Regions from separate parts of the Viridibacterium curvum genome, predicted to be linked through region 1. Evidence: riboswitches for the same ligand, from Rfam matches in the RefSeq annotation. Region 1 holds a riboswitch; the other holds the start of a gene.
The links. A riboswitch is a leader RNA that binds a small molecule or an ion and turns the genes downstream of it on or off. The one in region 1 is predicted to bind S-adenosylhomocysteine.

Region 1 (3,413 bases):
CGATGGTCTGGTTGGCGAAGCTCGACGACATCACGTAGCTCGGGTGGCCCGTGCCGCAGCCAAGGTTCACGAGGCGGCCCTTGGCGAGCAGGATGATGCGCTTGCCATCAGGGAAGATGACGTGGTCGACCTGCGGCTTGATCTCCTCCCACTCGTACTTTTCGAGCGAGGCGACGTCGATCTCGTTGTCGAAGTGACCGATGTTGCAGACGATGGCGTTGTTCTTCATCACCTTGAGGTGATCGTGGGTGATGACGTGGAAGTTGCCCGTGGTCGTCACGAAGATGTCGGCCTTGTCGGCGGCGTATTCCATGGTCACAACGCGATAGCCTTCCATGGCGGCCTGCAGGGCGCAGATCGGGTCGATTTCGGTGACCCACACCTGGGCCGACAGCGCGCGCAGTGCCTGCGCCGAGCCCTTGCCCACGTCGCCATAGCCTGCGACCACGGCGATCTTGCCGGCGATCATCACGTCAGTCGCGCGCTTGATGCCGTCGACGAGCGACTCGCGGCAACCATAGAGGTTGTCGAACTTGGACTTGGTGACCGAGTCGTTCACGTTGATGGCCGGGAACTTGAGGTCGCCACGCTGATGCATCTGGTACAGACGATGCACGCCGGTGGTGGTCTCTTCGGTCACGCCCTTGATCTGTGCCAGACGCGTCGAGTACCAGGTCGGATCCGTCGCAACCTTGGCCTTGATGGCGGCAAACAGGATGGTTTCTTCTTCCGACTTCGGATCAGCAATGACCGACAGATCCTTCTCGGCCTTGGCGCCGAGGTGCAGCAGCAGGGTCGCGTCGCCACCGTCGTCGAGGATCATGTTGGAGTAACCACCGTCAGCCCACTCGAAAATGCGGTGGGTGTAGTCCCAGTAGTCGACGAGGGTTTCGCCCTTGACGGCAAAAACGGGGATGCCGGCAGCGGCAATTGCCGCTGCCGCGTGATCCTGCGTCGAGAAGATGTTGCACGATGCCCAGCGCACTTCGGCACCGAGCGCGGTGAGCGTCTCGATGAGCACGGCGGTCTGGATGGTCATGTGCAGCGAGCCGGTGATGCGCGCGCCCTTGAGCGGCTGGGTCTTCGCGAACTCTTCGCGAATGGCCATCAAGCCCGGCATCTCGCCTTCGGCGATCTTGATCTCCTTGCGGCCCCAATCGGCAAGCTTGAGATCGGCAATGACGTAATCAGTGAACTCGGTTGTTACATTCGCCACGGTGTTCTCCTGGAACAGTGTGGCCGAACAAAGGACGGGGAATGTGTGCTGCTGAAACGACTCACCCTCGACCCGTGCCCGGCACGGTTGAACAGGTGAGCGCCGTTGAATCTGACCCGGCCCGATGCTTCGGGCACAGGTTCCGAGCCTGGGGTCTGTGCGACCTCGCAGCGCTCCTCGGAAAGTACGTCATTATAGCCAGCCTGCCGGATTATTCACAGGCTGGCCACTTATCCGGCCCAGGCTCAAGCGCCAGTTGGTAGTTCTCCCATCCACAGCATGTCGAGATCAGGGAATTTCCACTTATCCGGGTCTTCGCGACTGGTGATGGCGTCCTTGATGCTCTTGTCCGACAGATCGATCAGCACTGGCTCGAAACGCTCGTTGCTCTTGGTCGAGTAGAAAGCCAGCACCACAGGCGCCAACAGCGAATCGCGCGACTGTTCGATCACCACGGCGATACGCCCAGACTGCAGGCGCACCAGTGACCCGGTGGGATAGATGCCCAGACTGCGCACAAAGGCATGGAAGATGGCCTCGTCAAAATGCCCCTTGCACCACTCGGTCATCTTGCGCAGGGATTCCGCCGGGTCCCAGCCGCGCTTGTAAGGGCGATTCGAGGTGATGGCGTCATAGACATCGCAGACCGCCCCCATCCGCGCAAACAGGCTGATTTCATCACCTGCCAGTCGGTGCGGGTAGCCCGTCCCATCCATCTTCTCGTGGTGGTGCAGGCAAACGTCGAGCGTGATTTCACCAACGCCCTTGCCCTCCTTGAGCATGCGCCAGCCCTCTTCCGGGTGCTTGCGCACAATGACAAATTCGCTGTCAGTCAGCTTGCCCGGTTTGTTCAGCACCTCGGGCGGGATGTACATCTTGCCCACGTCATGCAGCAAGCCCGCCATGCCAGCCTCGCGGGTCTGCTGTTCGTCCAGGCGCAACTGGCGGGCCAGCGCCACCATCAGCGCACAGACCGCCACCGAATGCATGTAGGTGTAGTCATCCTTGGTCTTCAGGCGCGCCAGGCTGATCAGCGTGCCGGGGTTCCGCATCACGGACCCCGCAATCTCTTCGACCAGCGGCATGGCATCGTCGGCATCCAGCGCCTTGCCCATGCGCGCCTCGTTGAACATGGACGCCACAGCCTCGCGAGACTTGTGACAGATCGTCGTAGCACGTTGCAGCTCTTCCGCCATTGAGCAGGGTTCGACGCTGCGTTGAACACGCGCCATTTCATTGAGCTCTTGCTCAACAACGGCCTCCGCCTCTTGCTGGGTCACTCCCGCATCTTCATCCATCGGAACATCCAGCCCCTTTGAGATGTCGATCCAGGCCTCGCGGATACCGCTCTTGCGGATGCGCTCCAGATCCTTGGCAGCAGATAGCTTGAAGGACGAACGCCAGAAAGGATGCTCCAGCCAGGAACCACAGAGTTCATGGATGAACATCCCGATACGAAGCTGATCTGCGCGAACGCGTTTGAGCATGAGGGTTTGGCGAGGCGAGGCGTTGCACGGACGTGGAAAAGCAGCCCGCATCCCTCTTTTACGGCAATGCCGCAACGGGCTTGAGCGATCTCGCGGGAAACAAAAAGGGCCGCTTCCGCGGCCCTTTGTCAGGTCAGCAACAGCTTACAGACCGGCGTCTGCGCGCAGCGCTGCCGCCTTGTCGGTTGCCTCCCACGTGAACTCCGGCTCGTCGCGGCCGAAGTGACCATACGCTGCCGTCTTGGCGTAGATCGGGCGCAGCAGGTTGAGCGATTGAATGATGCCCTTGGGGCGCAGATCGAAGTGCTTTTCAATCAGGGCAACGATCTTGTCGTCGCTGATCTTGCCGGTGCCGAAGGTGTTGACGTTCAGCGACACAGGGCGGGCCACCCCAATGGCGTAGGCGACCTGCACTTCGATGCGATCGGCGAGGCCGGCAGCAACGAGATTCTTTGCTACGTAACGACCGGCGTAGGCAGCTGAACGGTCGACCTTGGAGGGATCCTTGCCCGAGAAAGCGCCACCGCCGTGGCGGCCCATGCCGCCGTAACTGTCGACGATGATCTTGCGCCCGGTCAGGCCGCAGTCACCGTGCGGACCGCCAACGACGAAGCGGCCAGTCGGATTGACGAGGTACTTCACGTTGGCGCCGAGCAATTCCTTGGGCAGCACGGGCTTGATGATCTCTTCGATCACGGCCTCAGACAGTT
Region 2 (3,413 bases), 1.2 Mb from region 1:
GGCCCCATGGCCGCAACGAAGGACAGGATGATCATGAAACTCAGGCGGTAGGCGATGTTCTCTGCCGCAGCAGGCAGGCCGATGTGCAACATCTCGCCCAGTTCGCGGCGGCGCAGGTGCCACAGGTCGGCCAGGCGCGGGCGAATCTGCAAGACAGCGCGCCACAGGTAAAGCCCGGTCGCAAGGCCCACGATGCGGCTGAGGATCAGCGCAACACCCAACCCCATCACCCCCATCGCGGGCAGTGGTCCCACGCCTGCCATCAACAGCAACCCAAGGCCCAGGTGCACGACCAGCACCATCACGCTGATCAGCAGGGACGAGCGTGTGTAGGCATAGGCACGCGCCACGGCACTCAGTGCAAGGTTGAGCGCATCGAACAGGAGCCCCAGCCCCAACGCAATCAGGTAGGGCATGGCGATGGAATCCAGATCGGGCGGCAGCTGCATGAGCCGCAGCAACGGCTGGGCGCCGAGCATGACCACCGCACCGCAGACCACCCCCGTCCAGGTGCAGCCGGCCAGCGCCGCACGCGCAATACGCTCGGCCCCAGCCCGATCCGCCGCGCCGAGGTACTGCGTCACCACCACGCTGGCGCCAATGCTGACGATGCGGAACAGCAGCATGAAGGCCAGGAAGATCTGGTTGGCCAGCGCAAAGGCCGCCGCCGTGTCGTCCGAAATCTGGCTGACGCGCCCCACCAGCACCGCCCCGCCGAGCATGCTCAGGAATTGTTCGGCAAAGATGGGCCAGGTCACGCTGAACAAGCGTGGCTGCGGGTGAGGGGCAATGGGCTGTGACATGAGGGGCCGACGGCAACAAGTACGGGCGCAGGCAACCTTGACGCACCCCGCAATCGGGATCCCGGGAAAACGCCTGCCAACGAGCCTCGCAATCTCTCATGAAAACGTTTTCAAGACAAATTGCCCCACCCTCCAGCCTGCTTTTGCCGCGCAGACAGATGGCCCGCCAAGTCTTGCTATCCTGACTCACCCGTCCCGCCTTCCGCCCGGACCCCGGCTACTCCAGAACACGCCACATGCTCTATTCACCCGCCCGCTTCATCGAGACCGACACCGCCCTGATCCGCGAGCTCATTGCAGCCCACCCCTTCGCCACCCTCATGAGCGTGGTTGAGGGCCAACCCCTGGTCAGCCACGTACCCCTCGTGGCCGATGAGCGCGGCTGGCTGCTGGGCCACGTCGCCATGGCCAACCCGCACAGCGCAGCGCTCAACGAAGGCGCCGAGGCTCTGGCGATCTTCCAGGGCCCGCACTGCTATGTTTCGCCCAGCTGGTATGCGGAAGCCTCCGTCCCCACCTGGAACTACACCGCCGTCCATGTACGCGCCCGCCTGCATGTGCTGCAGGGCGACGCCGCACAAGCCTTGCTCGACCGCCTCACGCAAGCCTTTGACGACCCCGCCCAGCCCGGCCACATGACAGCGGCCCAACGCGCGCGCCTCCTGCCCGCCATCCACTGCTTCGCACTGGAGCCCCTGGAGACCAGCGCCAAGTTCAAGCTCTCGCAGAACAAATCGCGCGAAGACCAGCAAAGCATCCTCGCCAATCTGGGGCAGTTCGAAGACGACAACTCGCAAGGCGTCGCCAGCCTCATGCTGCGCAATCTTGCGGCGGGTTTCGGCGACTGAAACCGCTTTGCCGTAGCGCGCCCGCCGCGTTTGGCCATTGCCGGGCCGCCCGCCTATAATGTGGGTCCCTTCCGAGGAGCGCTGCGAGGTCTGTCCCACGACAAGATCCCAGGCTCGGACCCCGCCGCAGGCCTGCTTCAAGTGCCTGAACCGGCGGCCAGATTCAACGGCGCTCACCGCTTCAGGCGTTCGCGCGGAATGGTGAGCAAGGACCGGTTCCCTATCGTCCTTATCGTCATTCCCGCGAAGGCGGGGATCCAGTGACTTGGCCGCACCGTTTCAAAGTCGCTGGACTCCCGGCCTTCGCGGGCATGACGCTCACGTTCTCCATTCAACGCGCTGCCCGCCCGTACTGAAAGAGAACCATGCAAGCCGACCGCACCGCCGAAATCACCGCCCTGCTCCAGAACCGCATCCTCATACTCGATGGCGGCATGGGCACCATGATCCAGCAGTACAAGCTGACCGAAGCGGACTATCGCGGCACACGGTTTGCCGACTTCCCGCGCGACCTCAAGGGCAACAACGACCTGCTGGTACTCACCAAGCCCGAGGTCATCGCCGAAGTGCACAGCCAGTACCTCGATGCCGGCGCCGACATCATCGAGACCAACACCTTCAACGCCACGCGCGTCTCGCAGGCCGAGTACGGCCTTGAAGACCTCGCGTATGAACTGAACGTCGAAGGCGCGCGCCTGGTGCGCCAGCTCTGCGACAAATACACCGCGAGGAACCCCGCCAAGCCGCGCTTCTGCGCCGGCGTCATCGGCCCGACCTCGCGCACCCTGTCGATCTCGCCCGACGTCAACGACCCGGGCTTTCGCAACATCAGCTTCGACGCACTCGCCGAGGACTACTACCAATCCGCGAAAGGCCTCATGGAAGGCGGCGCGGACCTCCTGCTGATCGAGACGGTTTTCGACACGCTCAACGCCAAGGTCGCCGTGTATGCCGTGCAGAAGCTGTTCGAGGATCTCGGCCGCACGCTGCCGATCATGATCTCCGGCACCATTACCGATGCTTCGGGCCGCACCTTGTCCGGTCAGACCGCCACCGCTTTCTGGAACTCGCTCGCCCACGCCAAGCCGATCAGCTTCGGCCTCAACTGCGCGCTCGGCGCCAAGGAACTGCGCCAGTACGTCGCCGAGATTTCCGGCATCGCGAACACCTTCATCTCGGCGCACCCGAACGCGGGTCTGCCCAATCCGCTCGCACCGACCGGCTACGACGAAACGCCGGAACAGCTCGCGGGCGACATCAAGGAGTGGGCCGAGTCCGGCTTCCTCAATATCGTCGGTGGCTGCTGCGGCACCACGCCCGCGCACATCAAGGCGGTTGCCGAGGTGGTGGCGAACATCAAGCCGCGCATCATTCCCGACATCGAAGTGCGCCAGCGCCTCTCGGGCCTGGAGCCCTTCACGATCGGCAAGGACAGCCTGTTCGTGAACGTCGGCGAGCGCAACAACGTCACCGGCTCCAAGGCCTTCGCGCGCATGATTCTCGAAGGCCGCTTCGACGACGCACTCGCCGTCGCCCGCCAGCAGGTCGAGAACGGCGCGCAGGTCATCGACATCAACATGGACGAAGCCATGCTCGATTCGAAGGCCGCGATGGAGCGCCTCTTGAAGCTCATCGCCTCCGAGCCGGACATCAGCAAGGTGCCGATCATGATCGACTCCTCCAAGTGGGAGGTCATCGAAGTCGGCCTGCAATGCATCCAGGGCAAGGGCATCGTCAATTCCATCTCGATGAAGGAAGGCGA

Region 2: another riboswitch for S-adenosylhomocysteine. It lies ahead of metH (methionine synthase); the one in region 1 lies ahead of ahcY (adenosylhomocysteinase).

What each region holds. Positions count from the first base shown of each region.
Region 1 is NZ_BAABLD010000008.1:32,601-36,013, forward strand. It holds gene ahcY (adenosylhomocysteinase) at 1-1,216, opposite strand, end outside; S-adenosyl-L-homocysteine riboswitch at 1,307-1,401, opposite strand; gene ABEA02_RS07900 (cyclic di-GMP phosphodiesterase) at 1,462-2,703, opposite strand; gene metK (methionine adenosyltransferase) at 2,848-3,413, opposite strand, start outside.
Region 2 is NZ_BAABLD010000008.1:1,244,088-1,247,500, reverse strand. It holds gene ABEA02_RS13525 (MATE family efflux transporter) at 1-803, opposite strand, end outside; gene ABEA02_RS13520 (FMN-binding negative transcriptional regulator) at 1,040-1,651, shown strand; S-adenosyl-L-homocysteine riboswitch at 1,719-1,833, shown strand; gene metH (methionine synthase) at 2,017-3,413, shown strand, end outside.